2 regions of the Clavibacter phaseoli genome follow, and region 1 is predicted to be linked to the other one. Evidence: predicted binding sites of a transcription regulator. Region 1 holds the regulator's gene; the other holds the start of a gene.
What was found. Region 1 encodes LexA, which represses DNA repair genes until DNA is damaged. Its sites were predicted from a motif close to TCGAACANNTGTTCGA; they were not measured.
Positions count from the first base shown of each region.

Region 2: a site for LexA is predicted at 6,509-6,524, ahead of FGI33_RS05645 (DUF6504 family protein). Genes of this name have one in related genera too.

Region 1 covers NZ_CP040786.1:656,881-672,303, forward strand. The annotation lists gene dapF (diaminopimelate epimerase) at 1-535, shown strand, start outside; gene FGI33_RS03065 (class I SAM-dependent methyltransferase) at 583-1,200, opposite strand; gene hflX (GTPase HflX) at 1,241-2,806, shown strand; gene lexA (transcriptional repressor LexA) at 2,892-3,572, opposite strand; gene FGI33_RS03080 (LysM peptidoglycan-binding domain-containing protein) at 3,934-4,320, shown strand; gene hisB (imidazoleglycerol-phosphate dehydratase HisB) at 4,430-5,038, shown strand; gene hisH (imidazole glycerol phosphate synthase subunit HisH) at 5,035-5,676, shown strand; gene priA (bifunctional 1-(5-phosphoribosyl)-5-((5-phosphoribosylamino)methylideneamino)imidazole-4-carboxamide isomerase/phosphoribosylanthranilate isomerase PriA) at 5,741-6,490, shown strand; gene FGI33_RS03100 (SseB family protein) at 6,487-7,254, shown strand; gene FGI33_RS03105 (DUF1844 domain-containing protein) at 7,314-7,781, opposite strand; gene infC (translation initiation factor IF-3) at 8,159-8,752, shown strand; gene rpmI (50S ribosomal protein L35) at 8,745-8,939, shown strand; gene rplT (50S ribosomal protein L20) at 8,986-9,378, shown strand; gene FGI33_RS03125 (TrmH family RNA methyltransferase) at 9,442-10,242, shown strand; gene FGI33_RS03130 (amino acid ABC transporter ATP-binding protein) at 10,396-11,184, shown strand; gene FGI33_RS03135 (glutamate ABC transporter substrate-binding protein) at 11,348-12,271, shown strand; gene FGI33_RS03140 (amino acid ABC transporter permease) at 12,391-13,038, shown strand; gene FGI33_RS03145 (amino acid ABC transporter permease) at 13,035-13,859, shown strand; gene pheS (phenylalanine--tRNA ligase subunit alpha) at 14,013-15,050, shown strand; gene pheT (phenylalanine--tRNA ligase subunit beta) at 15,053-15,423, shown strand, end outside.
Region 2 covers NZ_CP040786.1:1,202,091-1,217,513, reverse strand. The annotation lists gene FGI33_RS05680 (DNA polymerase III subunit alpha) at 1-69, opposite strand, end outside; gene FGI33_RS05675 (glucose-6-phosphate dehydrogenase) at 184-1,551, shown strand; gene FGI33_RS05670 (dienelactone hydrolase family protein) at 1,640-2,389, shown strand; gene FGI33_RS05665 (LCP family protein) at 2,496-3,752, shown strand; gene FGI33_RS05660 (LysR substrate-binding domain-containing protein) at 3,766-4,701, opposite strand; gene FGI33_RS05655 (GNAT family N-acetyltransferase) at 4,770-5,306, shown strand; gene pnuC (nicotinamide riboside transporter PnuC) at 5,317-6,015, opposite strand; gene FGI33_RS05645 (DUF6504 family protein) at 6,145-6,468, opposite strand; gene FGI33_RS05640 (aldo/keto reductase) at 6,720-7,589, shown strand; gene FGI33_RS05635 (App1 family protein) at 7,670-8,767, opposite strand; gene FGI33_RS05630 (SOS response-associated peptidase) at 8,805-9,536, opposite strand; gene FGI33_RS05625 (ABC transporter ATP-binding protein) at 9,727-10,632, shown strand; gene FGI33_RS05620 (ABC transporter permease) at 10,629-11,324, shown strand; gene FGI33_RS05615 (ABC transporter permease) at 11,321-12,046, shown strand; gene FGI33_RS05610 (ABC transporter substrate-binding protein) at 12,061-12,987, shown strand; gene FGI33_RS05605 (DUF3618 domain-containing protein) at 13,134-13,583, shown strand; gene FGI33_RS05600 (type III polyketide synthase) at 13,580-14,800, shown strand; gene FGI33_RS05595 (class I SAM-dependent methyltransferase) at 14,800-15,423, shown strand, end outside.

The DNA of each region.
Region 1 (15,423 bases):
CACCCGCGCCGGCGTCCGGGACGTGCAGCGCAGCGGATCCGGCTTCCAGGTCGACCTCGGCCGCTGGGCGCTGGCGGGCGGCGAGCCGCTCGTGCGCGCCAAGGACCTGCAGGTCGCGCGTCCGGGCCTCGGCATCGACGTGGGCAACCCGCACGTGGTGGTCGCGCTGTCGAGCGAGGACGAGCTCGCTGAGGCGGACCTCGCCTTCGTCCCGCAGCTGGATCCGGAGCCCGCCGACGGCGCGAACGTCGAGCTCGTGGTGCCCGCGGATCCGCTCGTCGTGGACGGCGTGGGCCACATCACCATGCGCGTCCACGAGCGCGGCAGCGGCGAGACGCTGAGCTGCGGCACGGGCGCCGCGGCCGCGGCCCTCGCGACGCGGCACTGGGCGGGTGCTGCCGCACCGCACCAGTGGCGCGTGCAGGTCCCGGGCGGCGTGCTCGGCGTGCGGATGTTCCCGACCGAGGACGGCGAGCACGTCGGCCTCTCGGGTCCCGCTGAGCTGGTGTTCGACGGGGTCGTGGCGCTGGCCTGATCCGCTCGTCCCACCCCGGGACGCGGCGACCGGCGGCGGAGGATGGCCTAGGAGTCCGCGCCGCGGTGCACGCGGAGGACCCGGAAGCCCTTGTCGGACGCCGCGCGCGTCGTCTCGAGGCCCGCGGGCAGGGAGTCGACCAGCCAGCGCTGCAGCGAGTCGGATCCGAGGTTGCGCTGCACGACGAGCCAGGCGTCCGCGTCCGGCGCGAGGCGGGGCATCCAGTCGAGCAGGATCCCGTGCAGCGCCTCCTTGCCGACGCGGATCGGCGGGTTCGACCACACGGTGGCGAAGGGGAGGCCGGCGGGAACATCCTCGGGCAGCACGGCGTTGAGGTTCTCGAGACCGAGGGACCGGGCGTTCGCCCGCGTCAGCTCGAGCGCCCGCTCGTTCACGTCGACCGCCCACACGGTGGCCGACGGCGATCGCATCGCGAGATCGAGCGCCACGGGACCCCAGCCGCAGCCCACGTCCAGCAGATGCCCCTCGGCAGGGGGCGCGGGGACGTTGCGCAGCAGCACCAGGGTGCCCTGGTCGACGTGCTCGGGGCTGAAGACACCGCCGGCGGTCTCGACGTCGACCGTCCGTCCGCCCAGCTCGACCGTGATCGTGCGGGTGCGCAGGGGTCCGGCCGGCGACGAGGAGAAGTAGTGCGCGTCGGCCATACCGGGACGATACCGGACGCCGACGCTACGATGGGAGCACATGATCACGCACGACGAGCACGACCACGAGCCCGCGGACACGACGACGACGTCCACCGAGAACACCGACCGGGACGACGTCGTCGCGCGCGTCCTCGCCCGGGCGGATGACCGGTCCGCCGGCTACGCCCTCTTCCGCGGGTCCGGCGCGCAGGCGCTGTCCGCGGCCCCCGACACCGAGCAGGGCTCGGACGGCGACCAGAGCGAGCGCGCCGACCGGCAGGCGCTGCGCCGCGTCCCCGGCCTCTCCACCGAGCTCGAGGACGTCACCGAGGTCGAGTACCGGCAGCTGCGACTCGAGAACGTCGTGCTCATCGGCGTGTACTCGCAGGGGTCCGTCGACGACGCCGAGAACAGCATGCGCGAGCTCGCGGCCCTCGCGGAGACCGCGGGCGCGGTCGTCCTCGACGGCCTGCTGCAGCGCCGCCCCACGCCGGATCCGAGCACCTACTTCGGCCGCGGCAAGGCCGAGGAGCTGCGCGCGCTGGTCGCGGCGGTCGGCGCAGACACCGTCATCGCCGACACCGAGCTCGCCCCGAGCCAGCGGCGCGCGCTCGAGGACGTGGTGAAGGTGAAGGTCATCGACCGCACCGCCGTGATCCTCGACATCTTCAGCCAGCACGCCAAGAGCCGCGAGGGCAAGGCGCAGGTCGAGCTCGCCCAGCTGCAGTACCTCCTCCCGCGCCTCCGCGGATGGGGCGACTCGATGTCGCGCCAGGCGGGTGGCCAGGTCGGCGGCGCGGGCGCGGGCATGGGATCGCGCGGACCCGGTGAGACGAAGATCGAGCTCGACCGCCGGCGCATCAACACGCGCATGGCGCGCCTCCGCAAGCAGATCGCCGCGATGAAGCCCGCCCGCGACACCAAGCGCGCCAACCGCGACCGGCACTCGGTGCCCTCGGTCGCGATCGTCGGCTACACCAACGCCGGGAAGTCGTCGCTGCTCAATCGGGTGACGAAGGCGGGCGTGCTCGTCGAGAACGCGCTGTTCGCGACGCTCGACGCGACCGTGCGAAAGACGGAGACGGATCAGGGCCAGCTCTACACGCTGGCCGACACCGTCGGCTTCGTGCGGAACCTGCCGCACCAGCTGGTCGAGGCGTTCCGCTCGACGCTGGAGGAGCTCGCCGACTCCGACGTGCTCGTGCACGTCGTCGACGCCTCGCACCCGGATCCCGCGGCGCAGCTCGCGACCGTGCACGAGGTCATCGCGGAGGTGGACGCCTCGTCCATCCCGGAGATCGTCGTGTTCAACAAGAGCGACCTCGCCTCGGACGGCGACCGCGTGGTCCTGCGCGGCCTCGCCCCGCAGGGCGTCTTCGTGTCGGCCCGCACGGGCGAGGGCGTCGAGGAGCTGCGTCGCCGCATCGCGGAGCTGCTCCCGCAGCCGACCATCGAGGTCGACCTCCTGGTGCCCTTCGAGCACGGCGAGATCGTCGCGATGCTCCACGACGGGGCGAAGGTCCTCGAGACCGCGTACGTCGAGGAGGGCACGCGCGTGCGCGCGCTCGTGACGGCCGAGCAGCAGGCGCAGGTCCAGGCGTACTCGGTGGTCCCCGCGGTCTGATCCGCGCCGCACCACCGCGCACCGCGCGCACGAGAGCGGCCGGCCCACTGGGGGACCGGCCGCTCTCGTGCGTCGTGCGCGGGGATCAGACCGAGCGCATGACCGCCACGACCTTGCCGACGACCTCGGCGAAGTCGCCGAGGATCGGCTCGAAGGCGCTGTTGCGGGGGAGCAGCCACGTGTGGCCGTCGCGCTGGCGGAACACCTTGACCGTCGCCTCGTCGTCGAGCATGGCGGCGACGATGTCGCCGTTCTCCGCGGTCTTCTGCTGGCGGACGACCACCCAGTCGCCGTCGCAGATCGCCGCGTCGATCATGGAGTCGCCGACGACGCGGAGCATGAAGAGGTCGCCCTTGCCGACGAGCTGGCGGGGGAGGGGGAAGACCTCCTCGACCATCTGCTCCGCGGTGATGGGGATGCCGGCGGCGATGCGGCCGACCATGGGCACCATGGCGGCGTCGCCCACGGGCGTCGACGGCTCTCCGCTCTCCGCGGCGCCGGTGCCCGGCAGGTCGATGAGCACCTCGAGGGCGCGCGGCCGGTTCGGGTCGCGACGGAGGTAGCCGGAGAGCTCGAGCTGGTTGAGCTGGTGGGTGACGCTCGAGAGCGACGCGAGGCCCACGGCGTCGCCGATCTCGCGCATGCTCGGCGGGTAGCCCTGGCCGGCGATGGTGCGCTGGATGAACTCCAGGATCGAGATCTGCTTGTCGCTGAGGCTCTTGCGGCGCCTCGTCGCGCCGCCTCCCGCCGCTCGCTCGTCCGTCATGCCACGGCCCGCCTCTCGTCGCCGACGCCGCCGCGGGGCGGTCGACCCGGCGGGCCGACGCCCTCGCGGGGGCGATGTCGGTGGTGCCCGGTGGAATGGACACCAGGCACTCGAAACTGTATCCAGCCGGGGCACCTCGTACAAACACCTGTTCGAGCGTGTCGCGCGCCTGGGGGCCGGATCGAGGCGATGAGGGCTTGCGGAGGGCTGGTTTCGAATGTATGTTCGGAACACAGCTTCGCACCCGGCTCTCCCGGCCGAGAGCCGGGTGCGAGCTGCCCGACCCGCATCGCATGCCGTACCGCACTGCACCGCCGAGCGCGTCGCGCCGACGCCCCACCGTCTCGCACGAGAGGTCACCATGAACACCGCAGCCACCACCCCCGGAACCACCGCCTCCGCCGTCGCACCCGTCGCGGAGGCCGCCGTCGCGCCCCGCACGCGCCTGCGCATCACGCGCCGGGGCCGCGTCGTCCTCACCGCGCTCGTCGCGACCCCGCTCGCGCTCGGCGCCGGGCTCGTCGCCCTCAACGGCGGCGCGGCCGTCGCGTCGAAGGACGCGTCGGGCACCGCGTTCGAGTACGTCACCGTGTCGAGCGGCGAGTCCCTCTGGGACCTCGCCGAGGAGATCGCGCCGTCGGCCGACCCGCGCGACGTCATCGCGTCGGTCGTCGACCTCAACCGCCTCCCCTCGTCGGATGTCGCGGCCGGCCAGCAGCTCGCCGTCCCCGCCCAGTACGCCCACTGAACCCGCGCCGCCGCGTCTGCGCGGCGAGCGCGCACGGGGTCCGTCGTCGCTCCCGGTGGCGGCCGGGAGCGCGGCGGTACGACGGGATGCGATCGGTAGCATGGGACCCATGAGCACCCTCGCGCGCACCGCGCACGTCACGCGGCAGACCAGCGAGTCCCGCATCGACCTCCAGCTCGACCTCGACGGCACCGGTGCCTCCGAGATCAGCACCTCGGTCCCGTTCTACGATCACATGCTCACCGCGTTCGCGAAGCACTCGCTCACCGACCTGAAGGTCACCGCCACGGGCGACACGCACATCGACGTGCACCACACCGTGGAGGACGTGGGGATCGTGCTCGGGCAGGCCATCCGCGAGGCGCTCGGCGACAAGTCCGGCATCGCCCGCTTCGGCGACGCGCTCGTCCCGCTCGACGAGGCCCTGGTGCAGTCGGTCGTCGACATCTCCGGCCGTCCGTTCCTCGTGCACTCGGGCGAGCCCGCCGGCTTCGAGATGCACCTCATCGGCGGTCACTTCACCGGATCCATGGTCCGCCACGTCTTCGAGGCCATCACCTTCCACGCCGGCCTGACCGTGCACGTCACCGTGCTCGGCGGGCGCGACCCGCACCACATCGCCGAGGCGGAGTTCAAGTCCTTCGCGCGCGCGTTCCGCCTCGCCAAGGAGCTCGACCCGCGCGTCTCCGGCATCCCGTCCACCAAGGGCGCGCTGTGACGCGGCCCTCCGTCGTCGTCCTCGACTACGGGAGCGGCAACGTCCACTCCGCGGTCAAGGCGCTCGAGCTGGCCGGCGCGGACGTCGAGCTGACGGGCGACCCGAAGCGGGCGCACGAGGCCGACGGGCTCCTCGTCCCCGGCGTCGGCGCGTTCTCGGCCGTCATGACCGCGTTGCGGGCGGCCGGCGGCGACCGCGTCGTCGACCGCCGCCTCGCCGGCGGCCGCCCGGTGCTCGGCATCTGCGTGGGCATGCAGGTCATGTTCGACCGCGGCGTCGAGCGCGACGTCGACGTCGCGGGCCTGGGGGAGTGGCCGGGCACGGTCGACCGCATCGAGTCGGACGTGCTGCCGCACATGGGCTGGAACACCGTCGAGGTGCCCGAGGGGTCCGCGCTGTTCGCGGGCCTCGAGGACGAGCGCTTCTACTTCGTGCACTCCTACGCCGCGCGCACGTGGGGCATCGACCCGCTCCCGCCGCTGCCGGCGCCCCGCGTGACGTGGGCGACGCACGGCGAGCGCTTCGTCGCCGCGGTCGAGAACGGCCCCCTCACCGCCACGCAGTTCCACCCCGAGAAGTCGGGGGCGGCCGGGATCCGGCTGCTCGCGAACTGGCTCGGCACCCTCCGCGCCGCCTGACGCCCGCATCCGCATCCGCCGTCGCCGACGGCCCCGCCCGAACGCCCGAACGATGGAAGGCCCCATGAGCGAGTTCACCAGCACCCCCCGCCTGACCCTCCTGCCCGCCGTCGACGTGGCGGGCGGCCAGGCCGTCCGCCTCACGCAGGGCGCGGCCGGCACCGAGACCGGCTACGGCGATCCCGTCGACGCGGCCCGGGACTGGGCCGAGCAGGGCGCCGAGTGGCTGCACCTCGTCGACCTCGACGCCGCGTTCGGCCGGGGCGACAACCTGTCGGTCATCTCCCGCGTGATCCGCGCCATCGACGGCGTGCAGATCGAGCTGTCCGGCGGCATCCGCGACGACCGGTCGCTCGACGTGGCGCTGGAGAGCGGCGCGACGCGCATCAACCTGGGCACGGCTGCGCTGGAGAACCCCGAGTGGGCCGCCAGCGTCATCGCGCAGCACGGCGAGGCCGTGGCGGTCGGGCTCGACGTCCGGGGGCGCACGCTCTCTGCGCGCGGCTGGACCCAGGACGGCGGCGACATCTGGGAGGTGCTCGAGCGGCTCGAGGACGCCGGATGCGCGCGCTACGTCGTCACCGACGTCACCAAGGACGGCACGCTCCAGGGCCCGAACCTCCAGCTCCTCCGCGACGTCCTCGAGCGCACCGAGCGCCCGGTCGTCGCCTCCGGCGGGGTGTCGAGCCTCGACGACATCCAGGCGCTCCGCGAGCTCGTCCCGCTCGGCCTCGAGGGGGCCATCGTCGGCAAGGCCCTGTACGCCGGCGCCTTCACGCTCGGCGAGGCGCTCGACGTCGCCGGGGATCGATGACCGGATCCGCTCCGCACGCCGACTCGGCCGGGACGCCCTGGGCCGGCCGGTCGTTCGAGCCCACGCCCTTCCCGGACGACGACGGCTCCGCGCCGCCCGCCCTCGCCGACGCGCTCGCACGCCACGGTCGCGGTGAGGTCGGCCCAGCCGTGGTGGTGGACGCGCTCCGCGACGCGCGCCTGCTGATCCCGCTCGTGGCGCGCCTCGGCGAGGAGGGCGAGGGAGCCCACGGGCTGAAGGCCGACAAGAGCGCCGAGCTGTCGATCATCACGGTGGCCGGACCCGACGGGCGCACCGTGATGCCGGTCTTCACGTCCGTCGCCGCGATGGGCAGGTGGAACGCGAAGGCCCGGCCGGTGCCCGCCGACGCCGTCCGCGTGGCGCTGGCCGCCGCGAGCGAGGAGACCGACCTCGTGGTCGTCGACCCGATGTCGGACACCGAGTTCGTGCTGCGCCGGCCCGCCGTCTGGGCGGTCGCGCGGTCGCTGCCGTGGATCCCGAGCCCCGAGGATCCCGAGGTCGTCGCGGCGCTGGAGGCGAGCGTCGTCGAGGAGCCGGCGGTCGTGGCGCTGAGCACCGCGCCGGGCGATCCGCGCGCGCGCCTCGAGGGCCCGGAGCTGACGATCGAGCTGGAGCTCGTCGACGGCCTCGACCGCCCGGCGCTCGACGCGTTGCTCGCTCGGCTGCAGGGGGAGTGGTCCCGGAGCGCGGTGCTCGCGGACCGGGTCGACAGCATGGGTCTCCGGATCACCTCGGCCCGCTGAGGCACGAGCCGCGCTCCACCGCCGAGGCGGCGCCGGGCGCGACGTGCGAGGCCGGTGCTCTAGGAGACCGGCCCGGTGTACTTCTCGCCCGGTCCCTTGCCGACGGCGTCGGGGTAGGGCGAGGCCTCTCGGAAGGCGAGCTGCAGGGACCGGAGTCCGTCGCGCAGGCTGCGCGCGTGCTGGTCGCCGAGCTCCGGCGACGCGGCGGTGACGAGGCCCGCGAGCGAGATGATGAGCTTCCGCGCCTCGGCGAGGTCGGTCTGCGTGGCGGGGTCGTCGGCGAGCCCGCACTTCACGGCGGCGGCGCTCATGAGGTGGACGGCCGTCGTCGTGATGACCTCGACGGCGGAGACCTCCGCGATGTCGCGCGCGTACTGGTCGGCGACGAAGTCCGCCGTGTCGTCGTCGGCGACACCCGCGGCGCCGGCGCCGGCGCCGGCGCCGGTCGCGGCGGGCTCCTCGAAGCGGTGCACGTGGGAGTCGGCCGGTCCTGCGGACGCGGGGTCGGGCTGGGTCTGGTCGGTCATGTCTGTCCTCGGGCTGGGTGGCGGTGCCGGATGGCGGCGGAGGCGGCGGGAGCCCGTCGTGGCCCGCCCTTCCGGGGCGGGGTCGGCGTCTGCTATGCTGATCGACGGCTCCGGGGCTGTCACAGCCCCGGTTCGAAAGAGGATTGATCTCCCACCCGCGCTTGACCGCCTCCATAGGTTACCGGGTCGATTTCGCTCCCCCGTCCGAAGGGCCCCTCACCGGGACCGCACGACGGGAGCCCCGCACACGCGGGGAAAGGGCGTGTTGCCGAGTACGACGGATCCGTCGCACCCTGGTGAAGAACCCTCCTCGTCTCGAATCCGAGCGGCTCCCCGAGAGCCGCCGGGCCACCCGAAGACACGAATAGGAGCAGTCCATCAGCGATCCCCGTACCAACGATCGAATCCGAGTTCCCGAGGTTCGCCTCGTTGGCCCAGCAGGCGAGCAGGTCGGCGTCGTATCCATCGACGTCGCACTCCGGCTCGCGCAGGAAGCCGACCTCGACCTCGTCGAGGTCGCGCCCAATTCCAAGCCCCCCGTGGCGAAGATCATGGACTACGGCAAGTTCAAGTACGAGGCCGCGCAGAAGGCCAAGGAAGCGCGTCGCAACCAGGCGAACACCATCCTCAAGGAGGTGCGCTTCCGCCTGAAGATCGACAAGCACGACTACGAGACCAAGCGCAAGCGCGCCGAGGGCTTCCTGCAGGACGGCGACAAGGTCAAGGCCATGATCCTGTTCCGCGGGCGCGAGCAGTCGCGTCCGGACCAGGGCGTGCGACTGCTCAAGATGTTCGCGGAGGACGTCGCCGAGTTCGGCAGCGTCGAGTCCACCCCCACGATCGACGGCCGCAACATGGTCATGGTCATCGGACCGCACAAGAACAAGTCCGAGGCCAAGGCCGAGGCCAACGCGAAGCGCGACGCCACCAAGGCGAGCGCTCGAGAAGCGAGAGAAGAGAACAATGCCTAAGCAGAAGACCCACTCGGGTGCCAAGAAGCGTTTCAAGGTCACCGGCACCGGCAAGATCATGAAGCAGCAGGCGGGCATGCGGCACAACCTCGAGGTCAAGTCCTCCGGGCGCAAGGCGCGACTCAACCAGGACCAGCCGCTGGCCAAGGCCGACATGAAGGTCGCCAAGAAGCTCCTCGGCCGCTAGGCCCCTCGTCGTCCGCGACACCTGAACTCGAATAGGAATCACTGAAATGGCAAGAGTCAAGAGGGCCGTCAACGCCCACAAGAAGCGTCGGGTCATCCTCGAGCGCGCCGCCGGCTACCGCGGGCAGCGCTCGCGCCTGTACCGCAAGGCCAAGGAGCAGGTCACCCACTCCCTCGTCTACGCGTACCGCGACCGCCGCGCCAAGAAGGGCGAGTTCCGCCGCCTCTGGATCCAGCGCATCAACGCCGCGGCCCGTGCGAACGGTCTCACGTACAACCGCCTGATCCAGGGCCTCTCGCTCGCCGGCGTGCAGGTCGACCGCCGCATCCTCGCGGAGCTCGCGGTCCACGAGCCCGCCACCTTCGCGTCGCTCGTGCAGACGGCCAAGGCCGCCCTGCCCGCGAACACCTCGGCCCCCAAGGTCGCGGCGAACGCGTAGCGCATCCCGCCCCACCGCCGACGGCGCGTCCCCGACCGGGGGCGCGCCGTTAGTGTTGGGGCCATGCTCGACAACCCCCGCTCCCCGCGTGTCCGTGGCGTCGCCAAGCTCGCGAAGCGGGACGCGCGCGCCGACACGGGCCTCTTCCTCCTCGAGGGACCGCAGGCCGTCTCCGAGGCGCTCGCCTTCCGGCCCGACCTCGTGCTGGAGCTGTTCGCGACGCCGACGGCCCTCGACCGCTACCCCGACCTGGCGCGCGCCGTCCGCGAGTCGGACGTCGAGGTGGAGTTCGTCACCGAGGACGTGATCGCGTCCATGGCCGACACCGTCACCCCGCAGGGCGTCGTCGGCGTGTGCCGGCAGTTCCCGACCTCGCTCAAGCAGATCCTCGGCGACGAGCCCCGCCTCATCGCGATCCTCGAGGAGGTGCGCGACCCCGGCAACGCGGGCACCATCATCCGAGCGGCCGACGCCGCGGGCGCCGACGCGGTGATCCTCACGGGCCGCTCCGTCGACCTGTACAACCCCAAGGTCGTGCGCGCGACGACGGGCTCGCTCTTCCACCTGCCGGTCGCGATCATGCCCGAGCTCGATGCCGTGCTCGAGCGCGTGAAGGCGGCCGGGCTGCAGGTGCTCGCCGCGGACGTGAAGGGCGACGACCTCCTCGCGGAGCGCACGTCGGGCGGCCTCGCCGCGCCCACCGCGTGGCTGTTCGGCAACGAGGCCCGCGGCCTCCAGGACGAGCACCTCGCCCTCGCCGACCGTGCCGTCGTCGTGCCGATCTACGGCCAGGCCGAGTCGATGAACCTCGCGACGGCCGCGTCCGTCTGCCTCTACGAGTCGGCGTTCGCGCAGCGCGCCTGACCCGGCGGACCCACCGACACCTGACGCCCGCTCGGCGGTCGCGGCCGGACCCGCACCCGCCCTGACCGGCCGAAACGCGGCCCCCGCGTCACGATGGGGTGACGATGCCCCGCGGAAACGCGGACGAAACACCGTCATGGATATGGTGTTCGCATGGAGCAGAGCCCGACGGCGGACCCCGCCTCGCCCGCCGCAGCAGCGGTCGGCGAGCCCCTGGTCGTCGTATCCCACGTCAACAAGCACTTCGGGGACCTGCACGTCCTCAAGGACATCTCGACCACGGTGAACCGCGGCGAGGTCGTCGTCGTCATCGGCCCGAGCGGGTCCGGCAAGTCGACGCTGTGCCGCGCGATCAACCGGCTCGAGACCATCGACGACGGCACCATCACGATCGACGGCCAGGACCTCCCGTCCGAGGGCGCCGAGCTCGCGCGCCTCCGCGCCGACGTCGGCATGGTGTTCCAGTCCTTCAACCTCTTCGCGCACAAGACCGTGCTCGAGAACGTGACCCTCGGGCCGATCAAGGTGCGCAAGCAGGGCAAGGCCGAGGCGGAGAAGCGGGCGATGGAGCTCCTCGACCGCGTCGGCGTCGCCAACCAGGCGCAGAAGATGCCGGCCCAGCTCTCCGGCGGCCAGCAGCAGCGCGTCGCGATCGCGCGCGCGCTGGCGATGGACCCGAAGCTGATCCTCCTCGACGAGCCGACCTCGGCGCTCGACCCCGAGATGATCACCGAGGTCCTCGACGTCATGGTCGGCCTCGCGAAGGACGGAATGACGATGATGGTCGTCACCCACGAGATGGGCTTCGCCCGCAAGGCCGCGGACCGCGTGATCTTCATGGCCGACGGCGCCATCGAGGAGGACACCACCCCGCAGGCGTTCTTCGACGACCCGCAGAGCCCCCGCGCGAAGGACTTCCTCTCGAAGATCCTCGCCCACTGACGCGCGCGGAGGGCACGCGCCCTCCCGCCCGCCGCATCCGGACGCCGCCGAGGCAGGCGCGTCCGGGCGCCGCACCACCGGCACGACACGCACCACGCACCACGCACCACGAGCGATCCCCATCGCCTCCGTCATCCACCTCACCAGCAGAGAAACGGGAACCATGAAGAACAGGAAACTGACCATCGCCGCGGCCGCCGCGATCGTCGTCGTCGCCCTCACGGGCTGCGGCGCCGCGGGCAGCGCGTCGAACAGCGGGATCGATGCCGGCACGAACGCCCCCGAGAACGGCGACGGCCCCTACAAGCTCGAGCTCGCCGAGGACCCGACCTTCGACGAGGGCACCACGATGGCGCGCCTGGCCGCGGCCGGCGAGATGAAGGTCGGCACGAAGTTCGACCAGCCGCTGTTCGGCCTCGCGGGCCTCGACGGCAAGCCCGCGGGCTTCGACGTCGCGATCGCCGCGCTCGTCGCCAGCAAGATGGGCATCCCCTTCGACGGCATCACGTTCACGGAGACGGTGTCCGCCAACCGCGAGCCCTTCATCCAGAACGGCTCGGTCGACGCGGTCGTCGCGACCTACACGATCAACGACAAGCGCAAGGAGGTCGTGGACTTCGCGGGCCCGTACTACGTCGCCGGCCAGGCGCTCATGGTCCTCGCGGACGACACCACGATCAACACGCCCGAGGACGTCCGCGGCAAGCAGGTCTGCTCCGTCGCCGGATCCACCCCCGCCGCGAACATCGCCGACACGTACGGCGCGATCGTCGTGCCCACCGACGTCTACAGCAAGTGCCTCGACCCGCTGCGCAACGGCCAGGTCTCCGCGGTCACGACCGACAACGTGATCCTCTCCGGCTTCATCGCGCAGAACGAGGGCGAGTTCAAGCTCGCCGGCGACGGCGAGACCTTCACCGAGGAGCCCTACGGCATCGGCATCGCCAAGGACGACGAGGCGTTCCGCACGTTCATCAACGACACGCTGCAGGAGGCCTACGACGACGGCACCTGGGCGCGCCTGTTCGAGGCGACGGCCGGCACGGTCATCGACACGCCGGAGCCCCCGGCGATCGACCGCTACTAGTCCCACCCGGGTCCCGCGTGCGCCGAGGCGCGCGCGGGACCCGTCCCCTGTCCGGGCGCGACGAGCCCGGATCCGACCATCGCCCGGCCGCGCCGGGTGCAGACGATAGGAGGTGCGCCGTGGATGTGATCCTCGACAATCTCGACGTGTTCCTGCGGGGGTTCGGCGGCACGCTGCGCCTCCTCCTCACCACGGTGCTGTTCGCCCTCCCGCTGGGCATCCTGATCGCCGCGATGCGGATCTCCCCGGTCGCGAGCCTGCGGGCCACCTCCACCGTCTACGTCGAGCTCCTGCGGAACACGCCGCTGCTGCTCGTCTTCACGTTCTTCAGCGTCGTGATCACCTCGATCTCCGGCGCCCTCCCGTTCATGACGGCCGCGGTGCTCGCGCTCACGCTCTACACGGCGCCGTTCTTCGCCGAGGCGATCCGCTCCGGCATCAACAGCGTGCCCGTCGGCCAGGCCGAGGCCGCGCGCAGCATCGGGCTCACGTTCTCGCAGACGCTCGGGCACGTGATCCTGCCGCAGGCGCTCCGCACGGTCGTGCCGCCGCTGATCAACGTCGTCATCGCGCTCACCAAGAACACGTCGATCGCGGGCGCGTACTTCATCTACGAGCTCTTCAACGTGGGTCGGGACGTCGCGAACGCCAACGGGAACGCCGTCGTCTGGGTGTTCGTGGGCGTCGCGTTCTTCTACCTCATCATCACGGTCCCGCTCGGCCAGCTGGCGGACCACCTCGAGAAGCGAGTGGCGGTCTCCCGATGAGCCAGGTCCTCTACGACGTGCCCGGCCCGAAGGCCCGCCGTCGCTCCCGCATCCTCTCCGTCGTCACGGGCGTCATCGTCGTGGCGGTGCTCGCCTTCGCCGCCGTGAAGCTGCAGCAGGCCGGGCAGTTCAGCCCCGACATCTGGCTCGTGCTCAACGACCCGCTCGTCTGGGGCCTGCTGCTCAACGGCCTGTGGGTCGTGCTGCAGTCGGCCGCGGTCGCCGCCGTGCTCGCGATCCTGCTCGGCATGGTGCTCGCGCTCCTCCGGATGAGCGAGCACCGCGTGATCCGCTACGCCGTCACCGTCGTGCTCGAGTTCTTCCGCGGCATGCCCGTGCTGCTGATGATGCTGTTCATCTACCTGATCTTCCCCATCGGGCCGTACTGGTCGGTCGTCACGGCGCTCGCGCTCTACAACGGCGCGATCATCGGCGAGGCCCTGCGCTCCGGGATCCTCGGCCTGCCGCGCGGCCAGCGCGAGGCGGGACTGGCGATCGGGCTCCGGCCGCTGCAGAACCGCCTGCTCGTGGAGTTCCCGCAGGCGTTCCGCACGATGCTGCCGATCATCGTCGCCCAGCTCGTGGTGCTCATCAAGGACACCGCGCTCGGCACCATCGTCAGCCTCGTCGGCCTCACCAAGCAGGGCGAGCTGATCCTCGAGGCCACGAGCCGCGACAACTCGCTGCCGATCTTCGTCGTGATGGTGGGCATGTACCTCGTGCTCAACCTGACGGTGTCGACCATCGCCCGGCGCCTCGCGCGGAAGCGCGGGCCGCGCGTGGCGAAGACCGTCGCGGCCGGGACGTCCCAGGGGGCGTAGCCGCAGCGCCGGCGCCGGTCGCGGCGTCCGACCCCGGGCCCGTCGCGCACGTCGCGGCGGGCCCCTCGCGCGTGGGCCGCGACCCGGATCGGCGTCGCGCGCGGGCCCCGCGCGGGCCGGGAGCGGCACCCCCGATCGGTAGACTCGGGCCTCATGTCCGAACCCCAGATCTCCGAGGAGACCGTCGGCGCCGCCGTGGAGCACGCGATGGCCGCGCTCGCCGCGACCACCGACTCCGCGTCGCTCGCCGAGGCCCGCTCCGCCCACATCGGCGAGGCGTCGCCGCTCGCCCGGCTGAACGGATCGCTCCGCTCGCTGCCGCCCGAACAGCGCAAGGACGCCGGCAAGCTCGTCGGCCAGTCGCGCGCCCGCGTCACGCAGGCGTTCCAGGCGCGCGAGGCGGAGATCCAGGAGCAGGAGGCCGCCGCGCGCCTCGTGGCCGAGGCCGTCGACGTCACCGCGCTGCCGAGCCGCCGGCGTGCGGGCGCGCGCCACCCGCTCACCATGCTCGAGGAGCGCATCGCCGACATCTTCGTCGGGATGGGGTGGCAGGTGAACGAGGGCCCCGAGCTCGAGAGCGAGTGGTTCAACTTCGACGCGCTCAACTTCCCGCCCGACCACCCGGCGCGCGCCATGCAGGACTCCTTCTACGTGGATCCGACCGACGCGCACCTGGTGCTCCGCACGCACACCTCGCCCGTGCAGATCCGCACGCTGCTCGCCGACGAGCTGCCCGTCTACACGATCGCGCAGGGCCGCACCTTCCGCAGCGACGAGCTCGACGCGACGCACACGCCCGCGTTCCGCCAGATCGAGGGCATCGCCATCGACCGCGGCCTCACCATGGCGCACCTCCGCGGCACGCTCGAGCACTTCGCGCGCTCGATGTTCGGCGAGGACGCGCGCATCCGCCTGCGCCCGAACTACTTCCCCTTCACCGAGCCGAGCGCCGAGATGGACGTCTGGCACCCGGCCGCAGCGGGCGGACCCCGCTGGATCGAGTGGGGCGGCTGCGGCATGGTGAACCCGAACGTGCTGCGCTCCGCGGGCATCGACCCCGACGAGTACCAGGGCTTCGCGTTCGGCATGGGCACCGAGCGCACCCTCATGTTCCGCAACGACCTCTCCGACATGCGCGACATCGTCGAGGGCGACATCCGATTCGGCGCGCAGTTCGGGATGGTGGTGTAGTCGTGAGGATCCCGATCAGCTGGCTCGGCGAGCACGTCGAGCTCCCCGCGGGGGTCACCCCCGAGGACGTCCACGCCTCCCTCGTGAAGGTGGGCCTCGAGGAGGAGGACGTGCACGCGTTCTCGATCTCCGGCCCCGTCGTCGTCGGGCAGGTGCTCGAGGCGAGCCCCGAGCCGCAGACCAACGGCAAGACCATCAACTGGTGCTCCGTCCGCGTCGCGCCCGAGGGCGCCACGGCGGCCGACGGCGGCGGGGACGTCCGCGGCATCGTCTGCGGCGCGCACAACTTCGCCGTCGGCGACAAGGTCGTGGTGAGCCTGCCCGGCGCGGTGCTCCCCGGCCCGTTCCCCATCTCCGCGCGGAAGACGTACGG
Region 2 (15,423 bases), 550 kb from region 1:
CGCCTCGGGCGCCGAGGTGCCGAAGTGGGCGGAGAAGGCGGACGCGACGTGCAGGTGGGTGAAGCTCACGCGCGCCTCCCTCGATGTCCGCCCGCGCCCTCCCCGGGCGCGATGTTCGAACGGATGTTCGACTCGCCCAGTGTAGGTCGGCTGCCCGGCAGCCGCGACCCGTAGTCTCGGAGGATGACCAGCGAACCCTCCACCCTCGTCATCCTCGGCGCCAGCGGCGACCTCACGGAACGCCTCCTCCTGCCGGGTCTCGGCAGCCTCGTGGCGAGCGATCGGGGGCGCAGGATCCAGCTCATCGGCACCGGACGGAGCGAACGCAGCCCGCAGGAGTGGACGAAGACGGTCAAGACCGCGTTCGACTCGGTCGACGCCACGGGACGCCGGGCAGCGGGCATCGTCTCGTCCACCAAGTACATCCAGGCCGACCCCACCGACCTCGACGACCTGAAGCGCATCCTCGAGGCGTGCGAGGGCGCGCCGGCCCTCTACTTCGCGCTGCCGCCGGCCATCTCCATCGCGGTGTGCGAGCAGCTGGAGAAGCTCGACCTGCCGGAGGGCACCACGCTGGCGCTCGAGAAGCCGTTCGGCTCGAACAGCCGCAGCGCCGCGCAGCTCAACCGCCAGCTGCTGAAGCTCGTGCCGGAGGACCGCATCCACCGCACCGACCACTTCCTCGGCCTCTCCACGGTGCTCAACCTCGTGTCGCTGCGCTTCGCCAACCGCTTCTTCGAGTCGGTGTGGAGCGCCCGGGACATCGAGAAGGTCGAGATCCTCTACGACGAGACGCTCGCGCTCGAGGGCCGCGCCGCCTACTACGACAAGTCGGGCGCGCTCGTCGACATGATCCAGAGCCACCTGCTGCAGGTGCTCGCGGTCTTCGCGATGGAGCCGCCCGCGAGCATCGACCCGGACGACCTGCGCTCGAACATCGCCTCGGTCCTCCGCGCCACCGAGGTGTGGGACAACGACCCCGTCGCGCACAGCCGCCGGGCCCGGTACACGGGCGCGACGGTCGACGGCACGCGCATCCCCGCGTACGCCAAGGAGGAGGGGGTGGATCCGGCCAACGAGACGGAGACGCTCGCCGAGGTCACGTTCGGCGTCGCGAACGCGCGCTGGGCGGGAGTGCCGTTCCGCCTGCGCTCGGGCAAGGCCCTCAAGGAGGCGTCCAAGCGCATCGTCGTCACCTTCAAGCCGGTGGCGCACCTGCCGCGGGGCCTCCACGGCTCCGCCCGACCGGACCGGCTCATCATCGACCTCAAGCCCGACGGCATCTCGCTCGAGGTCACGATGGACGGCACGGGCGAGCCCTTCACGCTCACGCAATCCACGTTCCGCGCGGAGTTCGCCCAGCCCGAGCTCACCCCGTACGGCGAGGTGCTCGACGGGATCCTCGCGGGTGATCCGCGCCTCTCGGTCCGCGGCGACGTGGCCGAGCGGTGCTGGCGCATCGTCGCGCCCGTCATGCGCGCCTGGAAGGGCGACCGCGTGCCCATGGCCGAGTACCGCGCGGGATCCGCGGGGCCGACCGCCTGGCGCTGACCGCCCCACGTCGACCTCCCGCATGACGGCTCCCTGGGCGTCGTCGCCTCCCGGCGGCGGCGCCCTCGTCGCGTCCTAGCGTGAGGGCATGCCCGTGACCCTCACCGAGATCCCCCTGCCCGCCGCCGCGCCCGGGGCGTCGCCCGGCCTCCACGGCGTGCTGGCGGTGCCGGACGGGGAGGGCCCCTGGCCCGCCGTCGTGGTGGTGCACGAGGCCTTCGGCGTCACCGACGTCATGCGCCGCCAGGCCGAGCGCCTCGCCGAGGCCGGCTTCCTCGCGCTCATGCCCGACCTCTTCTCCGCGGGCGGCGCGCGCCGCTGCCTGGTCGCGACATTCCGGACGCTGGCAGCGGGGGAGGGCCGCGCGTTCGTCGACGTCGAGTCCGCCCGCCGCGCCCTCCTCGCCCGCGCCGACTGCACCGGGCGCGTCGGCGTCATCGGGTTCTGCATGGGCGGCGGGTTCGCCCTGGCCGCGGCCTCCCGGGGCTTCGACGCGTCGAGCGTCAACTACGGGATGCTGCCCGAGGACCTCGACGGCGTGCTCGACGGCGCGTGCCCGATCGTCGCGAGCTACGGCGGCCGCGACCGGCAGCTCGCGGGGTCCGCCGACCGCCTCGAGGCCGCCCTCGTGGCGCACGGCATCGACCACGACGTGCGCGAGTACGCAGCCGCCGGGCACTCCTTCCTCAACGAGGCCGAGATGGGTCCCCGGCCGCTCCGCCCGGTGCTGCGCGCGGTCGGCATGGGCCCGGAGCCCGCGTCGGCGGCGGACGCGTGGCGGCGGATCGACGCCTTTCTCGACGCCCACCTGCGCGGCGAGGAGCGGACGGGCGCCTAGCGCACGGGCCCGCGCGCCGAGCGGACTCTCCACCGCCCTCGGCTACCCTGTGGAGGATCCGGGTGCCCGCGCCCGGCGCTCCCCGCCCGGCGACGAGAGATCCCCCATGCAGCACGCCCCCCAGAGGACCCGCTCCGACCGGGCCCGCGTCCGCGGCATCGCACGGCACGGCCGGCTCCGCACCCCGAGCGCCGGACGCACCGTGATGAAGGGCATCGCCGCGACCGTGGCGGTCGCCCTCGTGAGCACGCTCTCGGTCGTGGGCATCGCCGCCTGGGACCTCTCCCGCACCGTCGCCGACAACACGGTCGACATCTCGGGCGGCCAGACCATGCCGCCGTCGCTCGGCGGCATCGACGGCGGCGCGAACATCCTCATCGTCGGCAGCGACAGCCGCGCCGGCCAGGGCGACGGATACGGCGCCGCGAAGGACGTGGGCACGGCCACCCTCAACGACGTCACGATGCTGCTCCACATCAGCGAGGACAGCAGCCGCGCGACGGTCATCTCCTTCCCGCGCGACATGCTCGTGCCCATCCCCGAGTGCGAGGGCCCCGACGGCACGAAGTACGCCGCCAGCTCGCGCGCCCAGCTCAACGAGTCGCTGTCGCGCGGCGGCTTCGAGTGCACCGTGCGGATGGTCGAGGGCCTCACCGGGCTCGACATCCCCTACGGCGGCGTCGTGCAGTTCAACGGCGTGGTCGAGATGTCCAACGCCGTCGGCGGCGTCGAGGTCTGCGTGGCCAACGGCATCTACGACAAGAAGACCGACCTGTCGCTGGATCCCGGCCTCCACACGCTCCAGGGCAAGGACGCCGTGCAGTTCCTCCGCACCCGCTACGGCGTCGGCGACGGCAGCGACATCTCGCGCATCGGCAACCAGCAGGTGTTCCTGAGCGCTCTCGTGCGCACCATCAAGAGCACCGACACCCTCACCAACCCCGCCAAGCTCTACGGCATCGCGCGCGCGGTGGTCGACAACATGCAGCTGTCCACGTCGCTCGCCGACCTCGACACGCTCGTCTCGGTCGCGCTCACCTTCAAGGACATCCCGCTCGACGACGTCGTGTTCCTGCAGTACCCGGGCACGGTGCTCGCCAACGGGCGGGTCCAGCCGGACGAGGCGGCCGCCGCGCAGCTCGTGGGCCTCCTCGCGTCCGACGCGGACTTCTCGCTCGGCCAGGCGGCGACGTCCGACGAGTCCGGCAGCGTGCCCGCCGACGGGGCCACGACCCCGCCCGCCACGACCGCGCCGCCGACCGGCGGGTCGACGACGCCGCCCACCGCGACGGCCGAGGTGCTCGACCCGAGCATCACCGGCCAGACCGCCGCGCAGAGCACCTGCTCCAACGGGCAGGGCTGATCCGGCGCCGCCGTCAGCGCGCCGACCGTCCTCGCGAGGCCGGATCCGGGGCGGCCTCCGTCGCGCGCGCCGCGAGGAACGCCCGCACGACGGGGTTCGGATCGTCGGCGCGCGTCGCGACGTGCACCGTCGAGGTCGCGCGCGAGTCCCGGAGCGGGACGACGCGGACCGTGTCCGGCGCGCCGACCGTCGCGCTCCGCGGGGCGATCGTCACGCCGAGCCCCGCCCCCACGAGGTGGATGATCATGGTCCACGTCGACCCCTCCTGGACGACCCGCACGATCCGGCCCCGTTCGGTGACGGGCTCGAGGTTCCGCGCGTAGGCGTCGTCGCTCGCGCGTCGCGGCGGGAACACGAAGGGCTCGTCGGCGAGGAGGGCGGCGTCCACCGCGGGCAGGGCGGCCAGCGGATGCGCGGCCGGCACGACCGCCGCGAACGGCTCGGTGAGGAGCTCCGCGAGGTCGACGCCGTCCGCCGGATCCGGGTCCCGCACGATCGCGACGTCGAGCTCGCCCCGGATCAGCGCCTCCATCAGGTCGACCGTGAAGCCCTCGCGCACCCGCACCTCGACGTCCGGGTGATGCGCGCGGAACCGCCGGATGCTCTCCACGGGCCCGGTCCGCTCCGCCGGGATCGCGACGGTCGAGTGGACCATGCCGAGGTCGAGCCGCCCCGCGTCCCCGCGGGCGATGCGCGCCACCTCGTCGAGCCCGGCCTCGGCCTGCCGGAGCAGCGCGCGCCCGCGATCCCGCAGCGCGGCGCCGGCCGGCGTGACGGCGACGCTCCGGGAGGTGCGCACGAGCAGCGCCACGCCGAGCCGGCGCTCGAGGCGCTGCACCTGCTGGGAGAGCACCGGCTGGGCGATGCCGAGCTGCTCCGCGGCCCGGCCGAAGTGCCGCTCGTCGGCGACGGCGAGGAAGGAGCGGACGAGGCGGAGGTCGAGATCCATTCACGAACGCTATCGGAGCGACGTCTTCCATATTGGACTCGGCCCGCGGCGGCGGAGATGCTGGATCCATGAGCACGCACGCCGAGAGCCCGTCCGCACCTGCATCCGCCCCGATCGAGATCTCGCCGCTCGTCGACGACGCCGACGCCCGCGCCTTCCGCGCGTTGAACGAGGCCTGGATCACGACGCTGTTCGCGCTCGAGCCCGACGACGAGCGCGTGCTGGCCGACCCGCGCGGCCAGGTCGTCGACCGCGGCGGCGCGGTGCTCCTCGCCCGCGACGGGGACCGCGTCGTGGGATGCGTCGCCCTGATCCCCGAGGGCGACGGCCTGTGGGAGCTCGCGAAGATGGCGGTCGACGCGTCCGTCCGCGGGCGGGGGACCGGGCGGAAGCTGCTCCTCGCCGCGCTCGACGAGGCGCGACGACGGGGAGCGGGCGCCGTGGTGCTCGGCAGCAGCGTCGACCTGCCGGCGGCCGTCCACCTCTACGAGAGCGTGGGGTTCCGGCACGTGCCGCCCGCGGAGGTCGGGCACATGCCCTACGCGCGGGCCAGCGTGTTCATGCGGCACGACCTCGGCGACGGGCCCGGGGCCGAGCGCGACTGACGCGTCTTCGTCAGCGCTCGGCGGGCGCCTCGACGATCCGCGGGTCCGGGAAGGCCGTCTCGACCGCTGGCGCGTCGGTGCCGCGGGCGCGCATCCAGACGAAGAAGCCCGCGAGCGTGAAGGCGCCGTAGAAGACGTACATGAAGGCGGACGCGTAGTAGCCGGCGCTCACGAGCAGCGGCACGCCGACGAGGTCGACGGCCACCCACACGAGCCAGAACTCGACCCAGCCCTTGGCCATGCCGTAGGTGGCGAGGAGCGAGCCGACGAAGATCCAGGCGTCGGCCCACACGGGCTCGTAGGAGCCGAGCGCGCGGAAGACGGGCGTGAGGATCGCGGTGCCGCCGACGAGCGCGACCACGAGCAGGATCCGCTCGCGACCGGACGCCCACTGCGGGACGACGGGCGCGCCGCCGTGCCTGGCCTGCTGCCAGCGGTACCAGCCGTAGACCGACACGGCGATGAACATGACCTGGCGGCCGGCCTGGCCGAGGAGGTTCACGGGGTTCGGCGTGCCGAAGACGGCGCCGAGGAAGACGGTGAACAGGAGCACGTTGCCGACGATGCCGACGGGCCACGCCCACACCTTGCGGCGCATGCCGCCGAGCGCGCTGGCGAGGCCGAAGAGGTTGCCGACGATCTCGCGCCAGAGGATGGTCTGGTCGCCGATGCGGAGCTGCGCGTCGAACAGCCACTCGAGTGCCGCCATGCGGGATCCCTCCGTGCGCCGCGGTCCGGGTGACCTGCGTGCGGGCGCCGTGCGCGGCGCCGATGGGGTGAAGGCGCGGGCGCCCCCGGCTATTCCCCGGGCCGCCCGGCACCCGGCGAGGGGGCGGCCTCAGGCGAACAGGCGCACGTCGAGCTCCTCGTCCGACGCGGTGACGAGCGACCAGCGGCCGCGCGCGTCGACGCTCAGGTCGAACGAGCCGTCGACCCGGCGTGCGCCCGTGGTGAGCGGCACGGCCTCGACGCGCCACATCCGCAGCTCCAGCAGGTGGGCGCTCGCGCCGCGGGGCGCGCGGCCCGTGCGCTGCCACCAGTCGACCCGCGCGATCCACCGCTCGGGCGAGCTCACCACCCCGTAGACCACGCCCCGCCAGGTGAACCGCAGCGGCGATCCGTCGCCCGAGAGCTCGACCTCCACGTCCTCGTCGATCCGCATGGTGCCGCTCCTCTCGCCCGCGCCGGCCGCGCTCCTGCATTCGAACGGATGTTCGAACGTCTGATCCGAGTGTAGGAACGCCCGCCGACATCCACGAGGGGAGCGGGCGGATCCACCTCACCCTCGACCGGAGGCTGAGGGTCGTGTCCGGATCGCGCGCATCGGGCATGGATCGGCGGGTCGCCGCGTTGGCACCAGGGTCCCGAGGGCGGCAGACGCCCCCTCGTCATCGACACCCGAGGAGGGTCCACATGACCGACACCACCACCCGCCCCGCCGGCGCCTCCGGCACCTTCACCATCGGCGGCGACCTGCCCGTCGTCCGGCTCGGCTACGGCACCATGCAGCTGACCGGCGAGGGCGTCTGGGGCGCCCCCGAGGACCCGCAGGAGGCCGTCCGCGTCATCCGGCGCGCCGCCGAGCTCGGCGTCACGTTCTTCGACACCGCCGACTCCTACGGCCCGTTCGTGGCCGAGGAGCTCCTCAAGGAGGCGCTCCACCCGTACGCCGACGACGTCGTCATCGCGACCAAGGGCGGGCTCACGCGCCCCGGCCCCGGCGACTGGCAGCCCGTCGGCCGCCCCGAGTACCTGCGCCAGCAGGCCGAGCTGAGCCTGCGCCACCTCGGCCTCGAGCGCATCGACCTCTACCAGCTGCACCGCATCGACCCGGCCGTGCCGCTCGCCGACCAGATCGGCGTGCTCAAGGACCTGCAGTCCGAGGGCAAGATCCGCCACATCGGGCTCTCCGAGGTGCAGGTCGACGACGTGAAGGCCGCGCGCGAGATCGCCGAGATCGTCTCCGTGCAGAACCTCTTCAACCTCGCCAAGCGCGACGCCGAGCCGCTGCTCGACTACGCCGAGGCCGAGGGCCTCGCCTTCATCCCGTGGTTCCCGCTCGCGACCGGCGAGCTCGCGAAGGACGGCGGCCCGCTCGACGACCTCGCGAAGCAGCACGACGCGCGCGCCTCGCAGCTCGCGCTCGCGTGGCTCCTGCGCCGCTCGCCCGTCATGCTGCCGATCCCCGGCACCAAGTCGGTCGGGCACGTCGAGGACAACATCGCCGCGGCGGGCATCGAGCTCACCGACGACGAGTTCCAGGCGCTCACCGACGCCGTCTGATCCACCCGCACGCAGGAGGGCCCCGCAGGATCGCTCCTGCGGGGCCCTCGTGCGTGGCGCCCTCGTGCGTCGGCCGCGGGCTAGGACCCGATGCGGGTGCCCGAGTCGTCCGCGAGCCCGAGGTCGTCGAGCTGGGCGAGGAGGCTCGCGCCGTCGGGCGCGTAGACCCACGGCACGGAGCTGTCGAGCGCGCGCTTCTCGGCCTTGGCCCGACCGCCCGCGAGCACGGCCTCGCCCGCGCTGAGCTGCCGGATGAGCACGACCTTCACGTTGTCGGGGTGCTGCTCCGCGAACTCGCCGTAGAGGAGCTCGTCGTGCTGGCCGTCGTCGCCCGCGAGGATCCACTTCACGCGCGGGAACTCCTCGGCCAGCCGCTTCAGGTTGAGCCGCTTGTGCTCCATGCCGCTGCGGAACCAGCGGTCGACCGTGGGGCCCCAGTCGGTGAGGAGGATCGGGCCCGGCGGGTACAGGTTCCGCGACAGGAACCGCGTGAGCGTCGGCGCCACGTTCCACGCGCCGGTCGAGAGGTAGAGGACGGGCGCGCCGGCGTGCCGGACGCGCAGCCGCTCGTAGAGCACCGCCATGCCCGGCGTGGGCGTGCGGGCGTGCTCGTCGAGCACGAACGTGTTCCAGGCGGCGAGGAACGGCCGGGGGAGCGCGGTCACCATGACGGTGTCGTCGACGTCGCTGAGGATCCCCGTGCGCACGTCGTCGCCGACGATGAACACGGGCGCCTCGACGGTCTCGGACCCCTCGGACCGGATGCGGATCGTGTGCCAGCCGCTCGGCAGGGTGGCCTCGACGACCTGGTCGACGACGCCGCCGCGGTCGGCCCGCACGTGGTGCTCGGTCCCGTCGATCTCGACGACGACGTCGACGTCGGTGAGCGGCACGCTCGTGAAGCTCCGCCAGCCGCGGACGACCTTGTCGCCGGCCAGCGCGCGCTTGCTCTTCGGGTCGGTGAGGAGGACGCGGCAGAGGACGCGGACCCAGCGGACGGATCCGTAGCCGGCGTAGGGGATGACCGTCGCCTTCAGCCCGCGCTTGCGGGCACGGCCCTCGCGGATCTCGTGGATGCGGTCCTCGATGCGCGCCGCCCGGTGCAGCACGGGTGCGGCGGCCGGTGACTCGAGGAGCGTGCGGGTCGCGTGCTTCTTCTTCTTCGAGGAGGGGGCCACGCGCCCAGTCAACCAGACGCGGGGAGCCGGCCCGTCGTCACACGGGCCGCGCGAGCTCCGCCGTGTCCGGCGCGCCCTGGTCGATCCCGGGGCCGACCTCGTCCATCGCGAGCTCCTCGATCACGTCCTCCGCCTGCGCGGCGACGGCCCGCACCAGGTCGGGGGAGCCCTCGGCCGTGGGATCGAGCCACTCCTCGACGACGTCCGGGGAGAGCACGACGGGCATGCGCTCCGCGAGCGCCTCCACCGTGCCGGCCGCCGGCCGGGTGAGCACCGCGCAGCTGAGCACCCAGCGGGCCGGGTCGTCGGCGGCGCGCGCGGGATCCCGCCACCACTCGTACAGCGCGGCGAGGAGGACCGTGCCCTCGCCCGCGCCGACGAGGTAGGGGGTGCGCAGGCCGTCGTCGGTCTCGTGGTGCTCGTAGTAGCCCGTGACGGGGATCGCCGCGCGCCGGGACACGAGCGCCTGCAGGAGCTCCGGCCGGGAGGCGAGCTGCTCGGCGGGGACCTCGGCGAGGGGCGGGCCCTGGTCAGGCCCCGGGGATCCCGCGGGCACGAGCCCCCACCGCGCGGACTCGAGGCGCCGCACGGGCACCTGGTCCTCGGTGTCGCCCTCGGCCCGGCGCGGCAGCGTGTCGACGACGACCGCGACGCGCCCGCCGGGGACGATGCGCCAGGAGGGCGCGGGGACGGCGTCGCCCGCGTGATCCACGTCGAGCAGCCCGACCAGGTCGTCGGCGGTCGTGGCCCGGGCGAGGATGCGCGTCATGCCCTCCATCCTGGCGGACGCGTCCGACGCCGACCGACGCCAGCGAGCCATCCGGGGACTGTCCGCGGAAGCCCCATTTGTTACGAAGTGGCGACAGCGGACGACCCGGTGCGACCGTTCCGGCGCCGGCGTGGTTCGCTGGAGGACCTGGCAAGTGTCGATTCGTAGCGCATACGAGGAATGAGCCACCATGATCGAGTTCCACCACGTCCGCAAGCAGTACCCGGACGGCACGCTCGCGATCGAGGACTTCAGCCTCGTCGTCCCCTCGCAGACCACCACGGTCCTCGTCGGATCCTCGGGCTGCGGCAAGACGACCCTCATGCGGATGATCAACCGGATGGTCGAGCCCACCTCGGGTCGCATCGAGATCGACGGCACCGACATCGCGTCGCAGGACGCCGTGAAGCTCCGCCGCAGCATCGGCTACGTGATGCAGAACTCCGGCCTCCTGCCGCACCGCAAGGTCGTCGACAACATCGCGACCGTGCCGCGGCTCACCGGTGTCGACAAGCGGACGGCGCGCGAGGGCGCCCTCAAGCTCATGGACACCGTGGGCCTCGACCGCTCGATGGCCGACCGCTACCCGTCCCAGCTCTCCGGCGGCCAGCAGCAGCGCGTCGGCGTCGCCCGCGGCCTCGCCGTCGACCCGAACATCCTGCTCATGGACGAGCCGTTCGGCGCCGTCGACCCGCTCGTGCGGGACGACCTGCAGAAGGAGCTCATCCGCCTGCGCACCGAGCTCGACAAGACCGTCGTCTTCGTGACGCACGACATCGACGAGGCGTTCCTGCTCGGCGACCAGGTCGTGATCCTCGAGAAGGGCGGCCGCATCGCCCAGCAGGGCACCCCGCAGGAGATCCTCTCCAATCCGGCGAACGACTTCGTCCGCGACTTCGTGGGCGCCGACAAGGGCAAGCGCGCGCTGCACGTCGAGGACACCGGCACGGGACAGGTGCTCGTCGACCGCGACGGCCGGCTGGTGGGCGTGCTCGACGACGAGGGGCGCGCCGCCGCCCGATCCGCATCCGCTCCGACCGAGGCGGGGGCCGCGCACGCCCCCGGTGCCCCGGCGCAGGGTGCGGGACCCGCGTGAACTGGGTCATCGCCAACTTCGGCACGGTGCTCGACCTCGCCGTGACGCACATCTCCCTGGCCGCGCCGCCCATCATCGTGGGCCTCCTGCTCTCGCTCCCGTTCGGCTGGCTGGCCAACCGCTACCGGCCGGTCCGCGGACCCCTGCTGACGCTCGGCGGGATCCTCTACACGATCCCGTCGCTGCCCCTGCTGATCGCGATCCCCGTCATCATCGGCACCACGATCATCGACCCGGCGAACGTGGTCGTCGCGCTCACGATCTACGCGTTCGCGCTGCTCGTGCGCATCACCTCCGATGCCCTGGCCGCCGTCCCCGCGGACGTGAAGCAGTCGGCGACGGCGATGGGCTACTCCGGCTGGGCGCGCTTCTGGCGCGTCGAGCTGCCGCTCGCGGGACCCGTGCTTCTCGCCGGTCTCCGCGTCATCTCCGTCAGCACGGTGAGCATGGTCACCGTCGGCGCGCTGACCGGGATCCAGAGCCTCGGCACGATGATCCTCAGCGGGTACCGGCGCTCCTTCTACACGGAGATCCTCACGGGCGTGGTCGGCATCCTCCTGCTGGCGCTCGCCTTCGACCTCATCCTCCTGCTCGCCGGCCGCCTCCTCATGCCGTGGGCCTCGGCGACGTCCACCCCGACGCGGCGTCGCACGCGCCGCGCCCTGCTCGCCACCGAGGGAGGCGCCTCGTGAGCTTCTTCGTCGACGCGTTCGCGATCATCCTCGATCCGTCCCGGTGGACCGGGACCGGTGGCTTCGCCGTCGCCCTGCGCGACCACCTCTGGTACACGTTCCTGTCGATCGCGCTCGCCTCGATCGTCGCCGTGCCCGCCGGCCTGTACATCGGCCACACCGGCAAGGGGCGCAACCTCGCCGTCGGGTTCTCCGGAGGCCTGCGTGCCCTGCCCACGCTCGGCGTGCTGGTGCTCCTCGGCCTGTACTTCGGCATCGGGCTGACCGGCCCGATCGTGACCTTCGCGATCCTCGGCATCCCGCCTCTGCTCGCCGGCGTGTACGCGGGCGTCCAGGCCGTCGACCGCGCGACCATCGACGCGGCGCGCGCCGTCGGGCTGACGGAGTGGCAGATCCTCGGCCGCGTCGAGATCCCGCTCGCGCTGCCGCTCATCATCAGCGGGTTCCGCGCGTCGACGCTCCAGGTGATCAGCACCGTCACGCTCGGGGCCTACCTCGGGCTCACCGGCCTCGGTCCGTACATCTTCACCGGACTCACGACGCGGAACTTCCCGCTCATGCTCACCGGCGCGATCCTCGTGACCGCGCTGGCGCTCGTCGTCGACGCGGTCTTCGCGATCGTCCAGCGCGCCGTCGTCCCCCGCGGCGTCGTCGCCGCGTCGGGACGCACCCCCGACTCACCGCGGGCCTCGTCGAGGCCCGCGGTCAGCACCACTCCCTGAAAGGAACACAGCACATGACCCACAGCATCACCCGCCGGCTCCTCGTCGGCACCGTCGCGCTGGGCACCGCGATGGCCCTCGCCGGCTGCTCGTCCGGCGATCCCCTCGACACCTCGGGCGGCTCGGCCTCGGCCGCGCCCACCGACACGATCTCCGTCGGCTCCGCCGCCTTCGGCGAGAACGTCATCCTCGCCGAGGTCTACGCGCAGGCCCTCGAGGCCAACGACGTGAAGGTCACGCGCAACCTGCAGATCGGCGAGCGCGAGGTCTACCTCAAGGCGCTCGAGGAGGGGTCCATCGACCTCATCCCCGAGTACACGGGCAACCTGCTCTCGGCGTACGACACGGAGTCCACCGCGACCTCGAGCGACGACGTGTACGCCGCGCTCGGCGACGCCCTGCCGGACGGCTTCGAGGTGCTCGACGAGTCGCCCGCCGAGGACAAGGACTCCTACAACGTCACGAAGGAGTACTCGGAGACGAACGGCGTCACGAGCCTCTCCGACCTGAAGGGCAAGGGCGTCCGCGTCGGCGGCGGCGCGGTGCTGGGCGAGCGCGAGTACGGGATCCCCGGCCTCACGGGCACCTACGGCATCGACGCGAGCCTCGTCACCATCGAGGACCAGGGCGGCCCCAACACCGTCAAGGCGCTCCTCGACGGCCAGGTCGACATGGCGAACATCTACTCGACCACGCCGTCGATCCTCGACAACGGCTTCGTGACGCTGGAGGACCCCGAGAACCTCATCAAGGCGCAGAACGTCGTGCCGCTCGTCAACACGGCGAAGATGAACCCGGACGTCACCGCGATCCTCGACAAGGTGTCGGCCGCGCTGACCACCGAGGACCTCACCGAGATGAACCGCCGCAACCAGGGCGACGAGAAGGCCGAGCCGGCCGCGATCGCCGCCGACTGGCTGAAGGAGAAGGCCCTCTTCTAGAGGCGCCGACCGGGCGGAGACGCCCGGCACCCGCGAGGGGTCGACGCGCGAGCGCCGGCCCCTCGCGCCGTCGGTGCCCGGCCCGGGCACGACGGAGCATGATGGATCGACCGCACACGACCTTTCCCGACGGCAGGAGCCCGCGCATGGCCAAGAAGAAGTCCCCGACCGGAGAGGTCAGCGTCCTCGGCGCCGTGACCACGGTCGCCCGCGAGGTCCGCAAGCACAAGACGGTCGCCGAGTCGGCGCCGCACGGCCAGGGCGCGAACATCCCGCCCGCCCCCAAGCGCAGCCCCGAGGAGCTGAAGCGCGACATCCGCGCCGGGCGCGACGAGCTCGCGCGCACCGTCCGCGAGCTCGAGACGGCGCTCGACGTGCCGGCCCGCGCGTCCGAGCTCAAGGCCGACGCCTCTGCCCGCGCCCGCGCCCTCCGCGACGACGTCACCACGCGCGTCCGCACGACCGGCCGGGACGTCGCGCGCCGCACGCGCGCGTTCACGAAGGAGGACCCGGCCGTGGCCGCGTCGATCGGCGCGGGCGCGGTCGCCGTCGTCATCGCGATCGGCGCCGCGGTCGTCTCCGGCGGCCGACGCTGATCCCCTCGATCCGCTCCATCGCCACGGCGGTGCCGCCGACCGTCCTCGCCCAGGACGGCGTACGCGACCTCTTCGGCAGCCAGCCGGAGCTCGGGCGCCTCGGCACGCGGCTCGTGTCGGCGGCCTTCGGCGCGTCCGGCATCCGCACGCGCCACACGGTGCTCCGCGAGCTCGGCACGGCGCCGGGGATGGCGGGAGCCGACGCGCCGGTCGACGCGGACGACGGCGAGCCCGTCTTCTACGACCGGGCGAGCGGGCGGATCCTCACGCCGGGGACCGGCGCCCGCAACGACGCGTACATCCGCGAGGCCCCCGCCCTGCTGCTCGGCGCGGCGCGGCAGGCGCTCGACGAGGCCGACGGCGTCGAGGCGGCGGACGTCACGCACGTCGTCACCGTCTCCTGCACGGGCTTCTACGCGCCCGGCCCCGACTACGCCGTCGTGCGCGGACTCGGGCTCGGCGCCGCCACCCAGCGCTTCCACCTCGGCTTCATGGGCTGCTACGGCGCGTTCCCCGCGCTCCGCATGGCCGCCCAGTTCTGCGCGGCCGACCCCGACGCCGTCGTCCTCGTGGTCTGCGTGGAGCTCTGCTCGCTGCACCTGCACTCCTCGGGCGACGCCGACACGATCGTCGCCTCCTCCGTCTTCGGGGACGGGGCCGCGGCCGCCGTCGTCACCGCGCGGCCCGCGCCCGCCGGATCCACCGTCCTCGACCTCGACGCGTTCGAGACCGTCCTGACGCCCGTGGGCGAGGACGACATGGCGTGGACCATCGGCGACCAGGGCTTCGACATGATCCTGTCGAGCTACGTGCCGAAGATCATCGACGAGCACATCACGGGCGCCCTCGTGCCGCTGTGGGCCCAGGTGCCCGCGCTCGCGGGCGTCGCGCCCGGCGCGATCGAGGACTGGGCCATCCACCCGGGCGGCCGCAGCATCCTCGACCGCGTGGAGGACCGGCTGGACCTCGCGCCCGCGCAGCTCGCCGCCTCGCGGTCGACGCTCGCGGAGGTCGGCAACATGTCGAGCGCGACGGTGCTGTTCGTGCTCCGGCGGATCCTGCACCGGACGCCGCCCGCCGACGTGCCCGGCCGGCCGGACGTCGCGGAGTCCGCACCCGCCCCGGCGACCGGGCCCGGCGCGGGACGCGTGTGCGCCATGGCGTTCGGGCCCGGCCTCACGGTCGAGACCGCGCTCATGACCCGCCGGACCGCCTGATGGACCTCTCGCGGCGCGACGCCGGGCTCACCGAGCTCATGGACGACCCGGACTGCGATCCCGTCGCACTCGACCGCACCTACGCGCGGTTCGGCATCGTCAACCGCGTGGTCGCCGGATGGCGCGGGGTCTACCGGTCGCGGATCCGCCCGCTCCTGTCCGCGGAGCGGGAGACGACGCTCCTCGACATCGGCTCCGGCGGCGGCGACGTGCCGCTCGCCCTCGCGCGGTGGGCCCGGCGCGACGGGCTGCGGCTGCGCGTGACGGGCACCGACCCGGATCCGCGCGCCGCCGCCTTCGCGGGCGCCCGGCCGCGCGACCCCGACGTCGAGTTCGTCGCCGCGTCGAGCGGGGACCTCGTCGCCGCGGGCCGCCGGTTCGACCTCGTGACGAGCAACCACGTGCTCCACCACCTCGACGAGGCCGCGTTCGACGCGCTGCTGGCCGACTCCGCCGCGCTCGCCCCGCGCGCGATCCACGGCGACATCGCGCGCGGCCGCATCGCCTACGCGCTCTACGGCCCCGCCTCCCGGCTCGTCGCGCGCGGCTCCTTCGTGCACGTCGACGGGCTCCGGTCGATCCGGCGCAGCTGGACGCCCGTCGAGCTCGCCCTCCGCGTGCCC